Regions from separate parts of the Vibrio gallaecicus genome, predicted to be linked through region 2. Evidence: predicted binding sites of a transcription regulator. Region 2 holds the regulator's gene; each other region holds the start of a gene.
What was found. Region 2 encodes CRP, which controls carbon source genes, mostly activating them, when cyclic AMP is high. Its sites were predicted from a motif close to TGTGANNNNNNTCACA; they were not measured.

Region 1 (3,901 bases), 1.6 Mb from region 2:
GCATGCCAGTGAAAGCACGAACATGTAAGGCAAATTCTGATGAGTCTTGCGATAGAAGCGTTACTAAGCCAGTGTCATGTGGACGCGGGGAAACTTCGTTAAAGATAACATGGTCACCTTTGATGAAAAGCTCTACACCGAATATACCAAACCCGCCTAAGGCATTAACTACTTGTTCAGCAGTAAATTGTGCGGCTTTTAAAGCGTTGTCTGACATGACTTGCGGCTGCCATGATTCACGGTAGTCGCCATCTTCTTGACGATGGCCGATTGGTGCACAGAAATGCACGCCATCCACAGCTCGAATGGTTAATAAGGTAATCTCGTAATCGAAGTCAATGAAGCCTTCAACAATTACTCGTCCAGCGCCAGTACGACCACCTTCTTGTGCATAATCCCAAGCTGTTTGAATATCAGCTTCAGTTTTTATAACACTCTGACCTTTACCTGAAGAGCTCATAACTGGTTTGACTACACAAGGCAGACCAACGAACTCTACAGCAGAAGAGAAGTCATCAAAATTATCAGCAAAGCGATATGGAGAAGTGCTAAGCGATAATTCTTCAGCAGCCAGTCTACGGATACCTTCACGGTTCATTGTTAGCTTCGTTGCATTTGCAGTTGGAACGACATTGAGTCCTTTAGACTCAAGCTCAACAAGTTTATCCGTTGCGATTGCTTCAATTTCAGGTACTACATAATCTGGCTTTTCTTGCTCAATGATGGCTTCTAACGCTTCTCCATCTAGCATATCAAAGACGTGACTACGGTGAGCAACTTGCATTGCCGGTGCGTTTGCGTAGCGATCACAAGCAATCACTTCTAAACCTAAACGTTGGCATTCTATTGCCACTTCTTTACCAAGTTCACCAGAACCAAGTAAAAGGACACGAGTTGCATTTTGACTAGTTGCTGAACCAAACATGTATATTCCTTCCGAACTGTATAGCTGATAAGTAATTTAAGAACGGGGTGATGATACTGTTTTAAATGTCAAAAGCAATCGTTTGCCTGTTGGTTTTCGCGACTTTTAGAGAATAAAAAAGCCACCAACTGAATTAGTGGTGGCTTGTTAACTTCTTGTTGAATCTATGTATTTAGATTGCTAGGTAAGATACTGGAATGTCAGGATTTATTGTTTCAAGTGTTGACTGTGTATCTGCTAGGTGACTAATAGAGCCTTCGTTCATTTCAACCAGTACCGCGCATTCAATTTGGTCGAATTCGAAGCCAGCTAATCTTAACTGAATAAGTGCTACTTGAAGAGGTGGTAGGCTAGGGTTGAAAGCAGCATTTTCAGCATATGAACCTGTGAAAACTTCGCCGGTAATTAGTTTTAATGCTACGCCGCTGAGGTTCTTTGTATAAGGTGCATGGCTGCGGTTTAGAGCATGTAATGCACTAGTGACAAGCGAGTCATTGTCTTCACATGAAAATGCATGGTCTAGCTTACTCATTAAACCTGTTGTGATACCAAGATCTGCAGGACCAAATGAGTCTGGCAAGTAATCTTCTAGAGATTTTTCGTCACGTTCAGGAAGCTGAATCTTAAGTTCTTTCGCGGTGGTCAGTTCATTCATAAACTGGCGACAGTGACCGCAAGGGCTGAAGTTGATAGTGATATCAGAGATGCCTTCTTCCCCTTTCATCCATGCGTGGCTGATACCAGATTGTTCAGCATGAACTGTTTGACCGAGTTGTGCGCCAGAAATTTCAAGGTTAGCACCGAAGTATAAACGACCTGAAAGTCCGCGGACTAATGAGCCAACATAAAAGTTAGAAATAGGCGCGTATGAATAAGCCGCTGCTAAGGGGAGTAGTGCAACACGAAGTTCATTATCTTCTAACCCGCTGGCTGAAAGCAATTCTTGATATTGTTCTTTACTAAAAGTGGCATCAAAACCTTCAGCTAACACAATGTCACTGAGAAGAGCTTTAATTGTTTGAGGAGCATTTTCTAGCGCCAGAGTGATACGACTTGTCATGTGTAATCCTTAATTAATCTTAGGTTTTAATTCTAGATCATCACAGGGATTTATCTGTGATAAAGATCACCATTCAAATGTGCATGTTACATGTTGTTTCACAATTAGAGTGAGGTCACAAATGCAATCGATTTCAATATGCAAATAACTCATTAGTTAAATAAATGTTAGGTAGAAAAGGTTATATTTTTTGTGATAGTTGGGGGGGAGAAAGTAAAAGTTGGGTGAGTTCTGCTATAAAAACACCTGAATACACTCTATAAAATCATTCAGGTATCGCTAAATTAGTTCAGATTAGGGGGGGGGATAATATTGCAAACTATCAATACTGCAATGATTAAGCTTCCCAATGACGAAGTCCGCCAATGAGAAGCAGGAATTATTATGTGTCGTAATAATTTAATGAGGAAAAGTAATCGTTAGACCGCTAATTCAAAAAAGGCATAGACCCAAACCACTGCAGAGAAGATCGTTGGTGCAATGATTGAAGTGATCACGCCGCACAGTACTAAAGCAAGCGAACTGAAGGCCGCATCTTGTGGCGCCTTTTCTGCACTGGCTGCAGTCCCTAACGCATGGGAAATGGTTCCCATGGTAAGACCTCGTGCTATGGGACTTTTTATTCCTATTAAATTATAAATAGGGTAGGCAAAAATTGCACCGAACAAGCCCACTATCAATACTAAAATAGCCGCAATTGCAGCTTCTCCACCCAGGTGGCTGGATATTTCCATAGCAATAGGTGTGGTAACAGACTTACCAAGTAAACTGGCGACTAGGCTTAATTCTGCATGGAATAATGTTGCGATAGTGGCTGCCGTAATCATAGACATGATACTGCCGATCGTGCATGCAAGCGTTATGATTCGCCAATTAGCTCTGATCTGTGGAAGCTGTTCATATAAAGGATAAGCTAAGGCAACCACAGCGGGTTGAAGCATATAATTTATCCAAGAGTTGTCGGCATAATAGCGCTCGAACGGTACTTTTAGATAAGTAAGAATAGGGATCAAGATCGCGAGGCAGATCAGTAATGGGTTACAGAAAGGTGAATTAACTTTTCTGCTTACCCATCTAGCGAACATAAATACGATGACAGTGACAATTAACCACATACTCAATCCCTTCTTGTAAGTAAGTGATCAAGAAACAGCGCTAAGGAAACTAATACGATTAATGAACCACCTACAGCACTGGCTAAAATAGGCAATGCATTGTTAATCAGCATATCAATATGTTCCATTAGCCCAACACTGATTGGTACGAAAAGGAGTACCATAAATCGAATGATTATATTGGCTCCTGATTTAACCCATTTAGAAGGTAGTAACCCGCTCGCCATTGCCGCGAATAGCAATAGCATTCCGAAGATACTTCCAGGTATAGAAGTATCTAAAAATTGTTGGATGGCATTTCCTGCAGTTAAAGATCCAATAATGAGTACGAAAGATATTAAGCAGTAAATGATATCAATGAGCTTACTTTTTACATCCATAAATGTGGATAGAGCCTTTGTGGTTTGGAATGGTCAGAGTGCTAGCTAACAAGCTTTTCAACATATTGGTAAACAGATTTGAGAATCGCCATTTTCTTCTCATCACTCTCATGTTCATGAGCTAGATTTTCAAGATTTAGCATGTACTCCTCAATTCGTGTTTCATAAAAATCACGACAGTGGTTAGCCCAGCGTTGTTGCTCATTCTCATTGAGAGTTAATGGGAAGTGCCTTGCACGATAACGAAATAGCAGAGGTTCAATGCGAGCATCATTGAAGCTGATATCAAGTGCCGCGAGATTGTTTGGATCGGTTTCACGAATGATATCCATGGCTGCCTTGTCTGCAGGAGAAAAGAAACCGTCGTATAAGTGAGTATCGACATCGTCACTTTTTTCATAGTCCCTGTCGACTGTATACA
Region 2 (3,901 bases):
CAAGGAAAGCACATCAGTTACTTTGGCCCACAAGCCAACGACTTTGGAGCACTGGCTGAGTTTTTCCGTAAATATGGTAATGAAGGTACAGGGCAAGTACGCCGCTACCTTCATACTTTTGATGAAGCCGTTCCATATAATCAAATGCCAGGCACTTTCACGCCTTGGCAGGATATTCCTGAAAACTCGGATGTGATGTTCTATGAAGGACTACACGGTGGTGTTGTGGATGGCGACATTAATGCCTCACAACATGTCGATTTATTGATTGGCATGGTACCCATCGTAAACTTAGAGTGGATTCAAAAGTTCGTCCGAGATACTCGCGACCGAGGGCATTCTCGTGAAGCGGTAATGGACTCCATTGTTCGTTCAATGGACGACTATTTGAATTACATTACACCACAATTTTCACGTACTCATATCAACTTCCAACGTGTTCCGACAGTCGATACATCAAACCCTCTGAACGCAAAAGGAATCCCTAGTTTAGATGAAAGCTTCGTAGTCATTCGATTGCGTGGCATTAAAAATGTCGATTTCCCATACCTTTTAGCAATGATTGATGGCTCATTTATGTCGCGACATAATACGCTAGTCGTGCCAGGCGGGAAGATGAGCTTTGCTATGGAGCTCATTGTTAGACCTATCCTTCAACAGCTGATTGAAACTGGAAAAATAGGTTAACAGAACGTCATTTTATCAGGTTACTTTTCATACCGTGATCATGTGCACAATTTTGCGTAAAAAATCGCAGCTTGGTCACGATTAAAATCAAGAAATAGTGACTGAAAAAGGATACTATTTTAGTCCGAAACAAAAGATAGCTTGCAGCACTGAAAAAGTGCTCTTACCCTAAAGCCTAATTTAGGCTTAGCTAATTAATACGGAAAGCAGCAAGCATACCCTGCAGAGGAAGTGAGATATTATGGTTCTAGGTAAACCTCAAACCGATCCAACATTAGAATGGTTTCTGTCACATTGTCATATTCATAAGTACCCTTCTAAAAGCACGCTAATTCACGCTGGTGAAAAAGCGGAAACCTTGTACTACATCGTAAAAGGTTCTGTTGCGGTTCTAATCAAAGATGAAGAAGGTAAGGAGATGATTCTTTCTTACCTAAACCAAGGTGACTTTATTGGTGAGCTTGGTCTATTTGAAGAAGACCAAGAGCGTACTGCTTGGGTTCGTGCTAAATCTCCTTGTGAAGTGGCTGAAATTTCATTTAAGAAATTCCGTCAACTTATCCAAGTGAACCCAGACATCTTAATGCGTCTATCATCTCAAATGGCTAATCGTCTACAAGTGACTAGCCAAAAAGTAGGTGACTTAGCTTTCCTTGACGTGACTGGTCGTATCGCTCAAACGCTACTAAACCTAGCTAAACAGCCAGATGCAATGACTCACCCAGACGGCATGCAAATCAAGATCACTCGTCAAGAGATCGGTCAGATTGTTGGCTGTTCACGTGAGACTGTTGGTCGTATCTTGAAGATGCTAGAAGAGCAGAACTTAATTTCAGCTCACGGTAAGACTATCGTTGTTTACGGTACTCGCTAATTTTTAATCGCTCTAGCTAGCAATTAAAAGCCGAGACAAATATTAAAGCCACCAGCTGCAAAGTTGGTGGCTTTTTCTTTTCTAGGCTCTAGGTTCTAGGTTCTAGGTTCTAGGTTCTAGGTTCTAGGTTCTAGGTTCTAGGTTCTAGGTTCTAGGTTCTAGGTTCTAGGTTCTAGGTTCTAGGTTCTAGGGCTTAGTAATGAAAGCCTCTAGAGAACACAAGTTAGATTAGCTATCTGTACTTTCAAAAATCTTATCGGCAGAAGCCGCAACAAAACCAGTATAGATTTCCCCATTTGCCATCACGTAGCGCTTAGCAAATTCGTAAAAGCCACCCGGGATCATTTCGACACCTTCGGTGAAAGTAACCGCGACTTTATCCGCCATCGTTGAAGATTGTTCAAGAAGCACTTCAGGTGATCCTTTTACTTCTCCACCAGCACTATTGATAGTAAAACCTTCATCTCTCAAGTAGTCATTCACAGACTGAACTTCATCAAACTTATTCAGTTGATTCACACTTACTGTGAAATGGTTTGCCCCATAACCATGTGCCGCAAGCCAAGAAGCGTACTCACTTTCTTTTGCCAACACTTGGAAATCCACAAAGCTTAAATCCCATAGTCGCCCACCAAATAGGAACTCATGACCTTTTAGCTTATTGGTGTCCAATTGCTTCACAAGCTTAGCAACGATTGTTTGTAACTCCGCTGAACACTCTTCAACTTTAAGTTCACTAATGAACACTTTTGGTTGATTTGGATCTGGGTGTTCAAAATGCTTCGCGACTAATTTTTTACTTTCGAAAAGATAATCACCACAAGCTTGATAGCCTAGATCTATAAATGGTTTGGCTAGAGTATCAATGCCAAGCGGGGCTACGTTGAAAGTTCGCAGTGCAATATGGTCGTTGATCAACGCTTCGTCTTCTTTCAACAGCTGCTGAACTTGAGCTGCTGAAGGGCATAAACGTTGAATATAATCGTTCCATAATGAGCTGAATAATAGATCGGGCGTCATGGTGACTCCTTGTCGAGGGTACTAGCAAGCTAGAGATATTGGATTAAGAAGATAAGCTACCGCTTATGCCGCAGCCATTTTGCAATCATTGTCACTGGCAGAAGCTTTCCATGAATAAGCAATCACCAGAGTTTTTATTATTATGACTAGCCTTACATCGAGATAAGGCTAGTATTTAAGCTTTATATTCAGTGATTTATTTAAAGTTCAATACCTGGGCTAAATGTCGCGGGCAGCAATGTCTCTCCACCTTCCATTGAAGCCATTGGATAAGCACAGTAATCCGCAGCGTAGTAAGCACTTGGTCGTAAGTTACCCGACGCACCAGGTCCACCAAATGGTGCATCACCACTTGCCCCTGTCAGTTGTCGGTTACGGTTTACAATACCTGCACGGATATGATCCACGAAATATTCCCATTCAGAGTCATCCGTTGAAACAAGACCTGCAGATAAGCCAAAACGAGTATCGTTAGCTAGGTTTACGGCCTCTTCCAATGATTGGTAACGCACAACTTGTAGAAGTGGTCCAAAATATTCCTCATCAGGCAACTCAGCAATGTTTGTTGCATCGATAATACCAGGAGTCACAAATGCAGCTTCAAGCCCTTTAGCTTCTACTAGGCTAACGCCTCCAAGAGACTGAAGGTTTGCTTGAGCATCAAGAATAAACTTCGCAGCCGCTTCTGAAATTTGTGGTCCCATGAAAGGTGCTGGTTCTGCAAAAGGTTGATCGACACGAATCTTCTGAGTCGCGGCTACCAATTTATTAATGAGTAAGTCGCCCTTCTCTCCCACTGGTACATATAAGCGACGAGCACAAGTACAGCGTTGACCCGCACTAATAAACGCAGATTGAATAATGGTATAAACCGTCGCGTCGACATCTCCATATTGGTCAGAGATAACCATAGGGTTGTTGCCGCCCATTTCAAGCGCCAGCATTTTACCCGGCTGACCTGCAAATTGACGATGTAGGATATGACCGGTATTTGCACTACCCGTAAATAGCACCCCATCTAAGCCTTTTGAGTCAGCTAATGCGATACCTGTTTCTTTAGCGCCTTGCACAAGGTTAATGACACCTGCAGGTAAGCCCGCCTCTTGCCATAACTTCATAGCAAACTCACCCGTCCAAGGCGTCTGCTCTGAAGGTTTGAATACCACGGTATTACCCGATAGCAATGCTGGAACAATATGACCGTTAGGCAAGTGACCAGGGAAGTTATAAGGACCGAAGACAGCCATTACACCCAATGGGCGGTGACGAAGTACAATTTGGTTGCCAGCAGCTTCACGAGAAGCTTCACCTGTACGTTCA
Region 3 (3,901 bases), 1.1 Mb from region 2:
TATTCAATTCATCAAGAGATGCCGCATCCAATGCAAATAATTCTGAAGCTAAACTTGCTCTCAGGGCTCTGTCATTTTCAGGGGTCAGTACCGCTTGTAATAGGCGCTGGATATCTTGCGCGACAGAGCTAATGAACACACTGTCTCTGTTTGACAGATAAACACTTGCAATACCTTGCTCTGCTAATGCGTTTTTAACTAACCGACCTTCACTTCCGGTACGAACGAGTACCGCAATATCCCCAGCAGCAATAGCATGCAGCTCTTTACCTGAATCAAAGAAAGCTTGCCCTTGCTGAGAAGCCGTAAGAATGGTTTGAATTTGACTCGCAGTCGCCTCTGCCATCGCCTTATGATATTCGCCTTTCGGCAGTGGCTTATCTTCTGCTTCTTGTAACCAAAAGGTCATGGCTTGCTGGGTTTTACCATTCATTACCCATTTTCTTTTATCAGCACTAGGGCTAGCTGATACCGATAAGAAAGGGATATCCTGGTCATAAATGAAAGGACTATCAGGCGTTGCGAACACCTGATTGACAGCACTAACCATATCAGCACTTGAGCGCCAGTTTGTCCCTAACGTGTAGTGAGCACTAACTTGGTTACGAGCTTTGATGTAAGTAAAAATATCCGCCCCACGGAAGCCGTAGATTGCTTGCTTGGGATCGCCGATCATAAACAAGCCGCATTCTGGGCTGTCTAAATAAATACGGCTAAAAATACTGTATTGCAGTGGATCGGTATCTTGGAATTCATCGATCATTGCAACGGGGTATAAGCTTCGAATTCGTTCAATTAACAGTGATTGCTCATCCATATCGATTGAAGCAGATAACTGAGTCAACAAGTCATCAAAAGACAACCATTGCTTTTGCTGCTTAGCCTTTGCCAACATTTCTCTACAATGTTGGATGGCATGCGCCAATAGAGGTGCTTTAAGGTCTGCTGGATTCGCTAAAAACTCCTCGATAGCTTCGAAAACTGCATGCTGCGGTGCCGTTCCTTTGGGTGTTTTTTCATTTAATGTGCTTTGCGAGAACTTTTCGAGTTTATCCGGAACAATGTAATCATAAGTCTCACTGTTCGCCCAAGCCGTAACAGCTTCAAGCCAAGTAGGTAGTGACTTTTTGGTATAGCTTCGCTTATTAACATCAGACCCAGATATTAACGCTAAGAAGTCAGCCTCTGAGTCTAACCATAGCTTTTTCAGAGCTTTGATTTTATCTAGGTTCTGATTATGTAGGCTTTGCAAGTCACCGCTCATCGCTTCAACAGTAAGTTTAAGTGGAGAGCCAGTCAGATAACGGTTTACATCAGCCAGTAAAGCCGAAGGTGACCCCCAGATATTACGAACTTCACCAACCAATTGCATCGGCAATGGGTAGAACTGACGTCGCCAATAATCAGCGACCACTTGCGCTTTCAAGTGACTTTCATCAGTGACAAATTCATTGTCAAAACGGCTGCCAGACTCAAAAGCATTTTGCGTTAGCATTCGCTGACAAAAGCCATGAATAGTGTAGACCGCAGCTTCATCCATCTGCCTTTCAGCTTGCAATAAAATCGATGCCGCTTGAGCGTGATTAGAGACTTCTTCTAATAGTGGTGCAATAACAGGGTCGTGGCTAACTCCACGAGCAAAAGCAATCCTGGCATCATGAATTCTAGAGCGAATGCGGTCTCTTAACTCTGCTGTAGCCGCCTCAGTAAAAGTCACGACTAAGATTTGATCGACAGTCAAAGGTTGCTGGTGACGTGTGCCTTCTGATTCTTCTGAAGTCGCAGAGCCATGACCTAATAACAAGCGTAAATACAAACCTGCAATAGTGAAGGTTTTACCTGTGCCCGCAGAAGCTTCAATGAGCCGCGCACCATGCAAAGGAAATGTCATGGTTTGAAGAGGCGTCGCCACTATTGAATTCGCCTGAGACGTTACTGTCATAAATGCACACCTTTCAATATCAATTTTGTGTTCGTTATTGTCATCATTCAATTATCTGAATTGGGTGATCCCAGCTTAAATCGCGAGGGTTTCCTTTACCTCAGACCCCATAGCAAATAACAGTCGCTCTAAATGCATGTGATCTTTCCCATAAAATGGAGGGAATTATGAATATTTATTTACTCTATAGAATGTTGTGAGATCTCACTCACGGTTAACATTTCATGTGCCCGTTACTATGCGCGCCATGAGTTAGCTATATTTTGTTACATTTTGCTAACCAAAAGAATCATGGTCCCTCTGACCTATGGCCGCACAGCGAACGCCCTACACTAATAATGATTTACTGGCGGCCACTTTACCTTTCTGCTTTCTTGCCTTCTGTTTTCCTAGCTTTCTAATTCTCTGTTTTCCTAACTCAGCTTATCTACTGCTTTATTTACCTTCCTAAAGCTCTTTAGACATATCTCTTTAAAATCAGAACGCTAACTGCTTGATTGGTTATTCCTGATCTTTAGGGTCGATGGCTGATAAACGAGGAGCTTGTAAGATTCGGCTGGAATATAAACGAGCTTGAGCGGCAAGTTCATCATTCCATTGCGGCCAGATACGAGAAATATAAGTATCACGACCTTCACCAGTAAATGCATAACTATCGTTAAAAGTATCTGCCATTTTCTTGAATGACTTTTCTTCATCATCCACCCACTTACCTCGGCTAAAGCCCGCCTCAACATTTGCAAGTGCCGTTTTAGGGAAGTAAGGCAGCGGCGCTGTCATTCCTTGATAAAATAGCTCAACGAATTCACCTAATAACTCGACCGCTTTCTGAGCGTTATTAAGCGGTGCATAAGTTAAATGCACAACGCCTTCTTTTTTATCGTAGCCAATAATATGGGTGGATTTTGTATTCCCCATAGCAGCGCAACACAAGTGATCAATCCATGCTGATAAGTAGTCTTGTGAGCGTATTTTTCCGCTTCGGTAACGAACTAAGCCTGATCGATAGTTTTGAGTTAACCAACCCGTTAAGCGGACTGGTTTACCTTCACCAAGAACGTTGAGTTCAATATTCACGTCTATATCGCTTTGGATAGAACCGCTCACAAAGCGAATTTCTTTGGCTAACTCTTCGGCTTGGACTCGATTCGTTTCAAACTCTATGTCACCAAATGCACCAATAGGTAACTTACCTTGCGCTTTTTGTTCAGACACAAATTGCGAAACGGCTTCATCAACATTGTCTGAATTGTCGAGCAATACTTGCAGTAAATCATTCTTAAGTTGGAAACTTTCCAGCCCATTTAGCACAAACGGTTCATCATCTTCCATTACTGGTAGCGGTGGCTCAAACATCACTTTTAAGCGACGATTGAAGAAGTACTGCACAGGTAAGCGCCAGAATCGTTGCAATTCAACCAAATCAAGTTCTAAAGGATAAGTCGCACCATGTAAGTACTCATCCAAGGAACGGTTAAAATCACCACTTCTTTGCCCTTGTCTGTTTGCGGCAGGTAACCATTCTCTCGCGTAGCTATTCATAGCTGGTGCTAAATCATGATTAAAAGCCGAAGGGCTAAATGGCGTCATTGAATGTTCAAACGTTATGGCTTGCTCTAAGTTTTCACCCGAATCATCACTAGGCAATGCTTGCTGCCCTTCCAAGCAATAATTCTGCTGGCAATATTCCAATAACTCAGCCACTAAGACAGAAGGAACACGCTCTGTATTATCTTGAATTGAGCGACCAACAAAGCTGATATATAAGCACTCTTGAGCCGATAGCATGGCTTCTAAAAAGAGGTAACGATCATCATCTCGGCGGGATCTATCACCAGGGCGGATTCGACCATTCATTAAGTCGAACCCTTCGGGTGGAACTGAACGTGGATACACTCCATCATTCATTCCTAACAAACACACGGTTTTAAAAGGGATAGAACGCATTGGCATCAAGGT

Region 1: the regulator CRP is predicted to act here: its motif matches at 2,090-2,105, upstream of cdd (cytidine deaminase).
Region 3: the regulator CRP is predicted to act here: its motif matches at 2,140-2,155, upstream of recB (exodeoxyribonuclease V subunit beta).

What each region holds. Positions count from the first base shown of each region.
Region 1 covers NZ_AP025490.1:1,399,735-1,403,635, forward strand. Annotated here, with positions in the region: gene purT (formate-dependent phosphoribosylglycinamide formyltransferase) at 1-925, opposite strand, end outside; gene cdd (cytidine deaminase) at 1,098-1,985, opposite strand; gene OCU78_RS06185 (LrgB family protein) at 2,405-3,100, opposite strand; gene OCU78_RS06190 (CidA/LrgA family protein) at 3,103-3,480, opposite strand; gene sbcB (exodeoxyribonuclease I) at 3,522-3,901, opposite strand, start outside.
Region 2 covers NZ_AP025490.1:2,972,011-2,975,911, forward strand. Annotated here, with positions in the region: gene OCU78_RS13060 (phosphoribulokinase) at 1-687, shown strand, start outside; gene crp (cAMP-activated global transcriptional regulator CRP) at 929-1,561, shown strand; gene OCU78_RS13070 (DUF1338 domain-containing protein) at 1,790-2,581, opposite strand; gene astD (succinylglutamate-semialdehyde dehydrogenase) at 2,782-3,901, opposite strand, start outside.
Region 3 covers NZ_AP025490.1:768,706-772,606, reverse strand. Annotated here, with positions in the region: gene recB (exodeoxyribonuclease V subunit beta) at 1-1,942, opposite strand, end outside; gene recC (exodeoxyribonuclease V subunit gamma) at 2,444-3,901, opposite strand, start outside.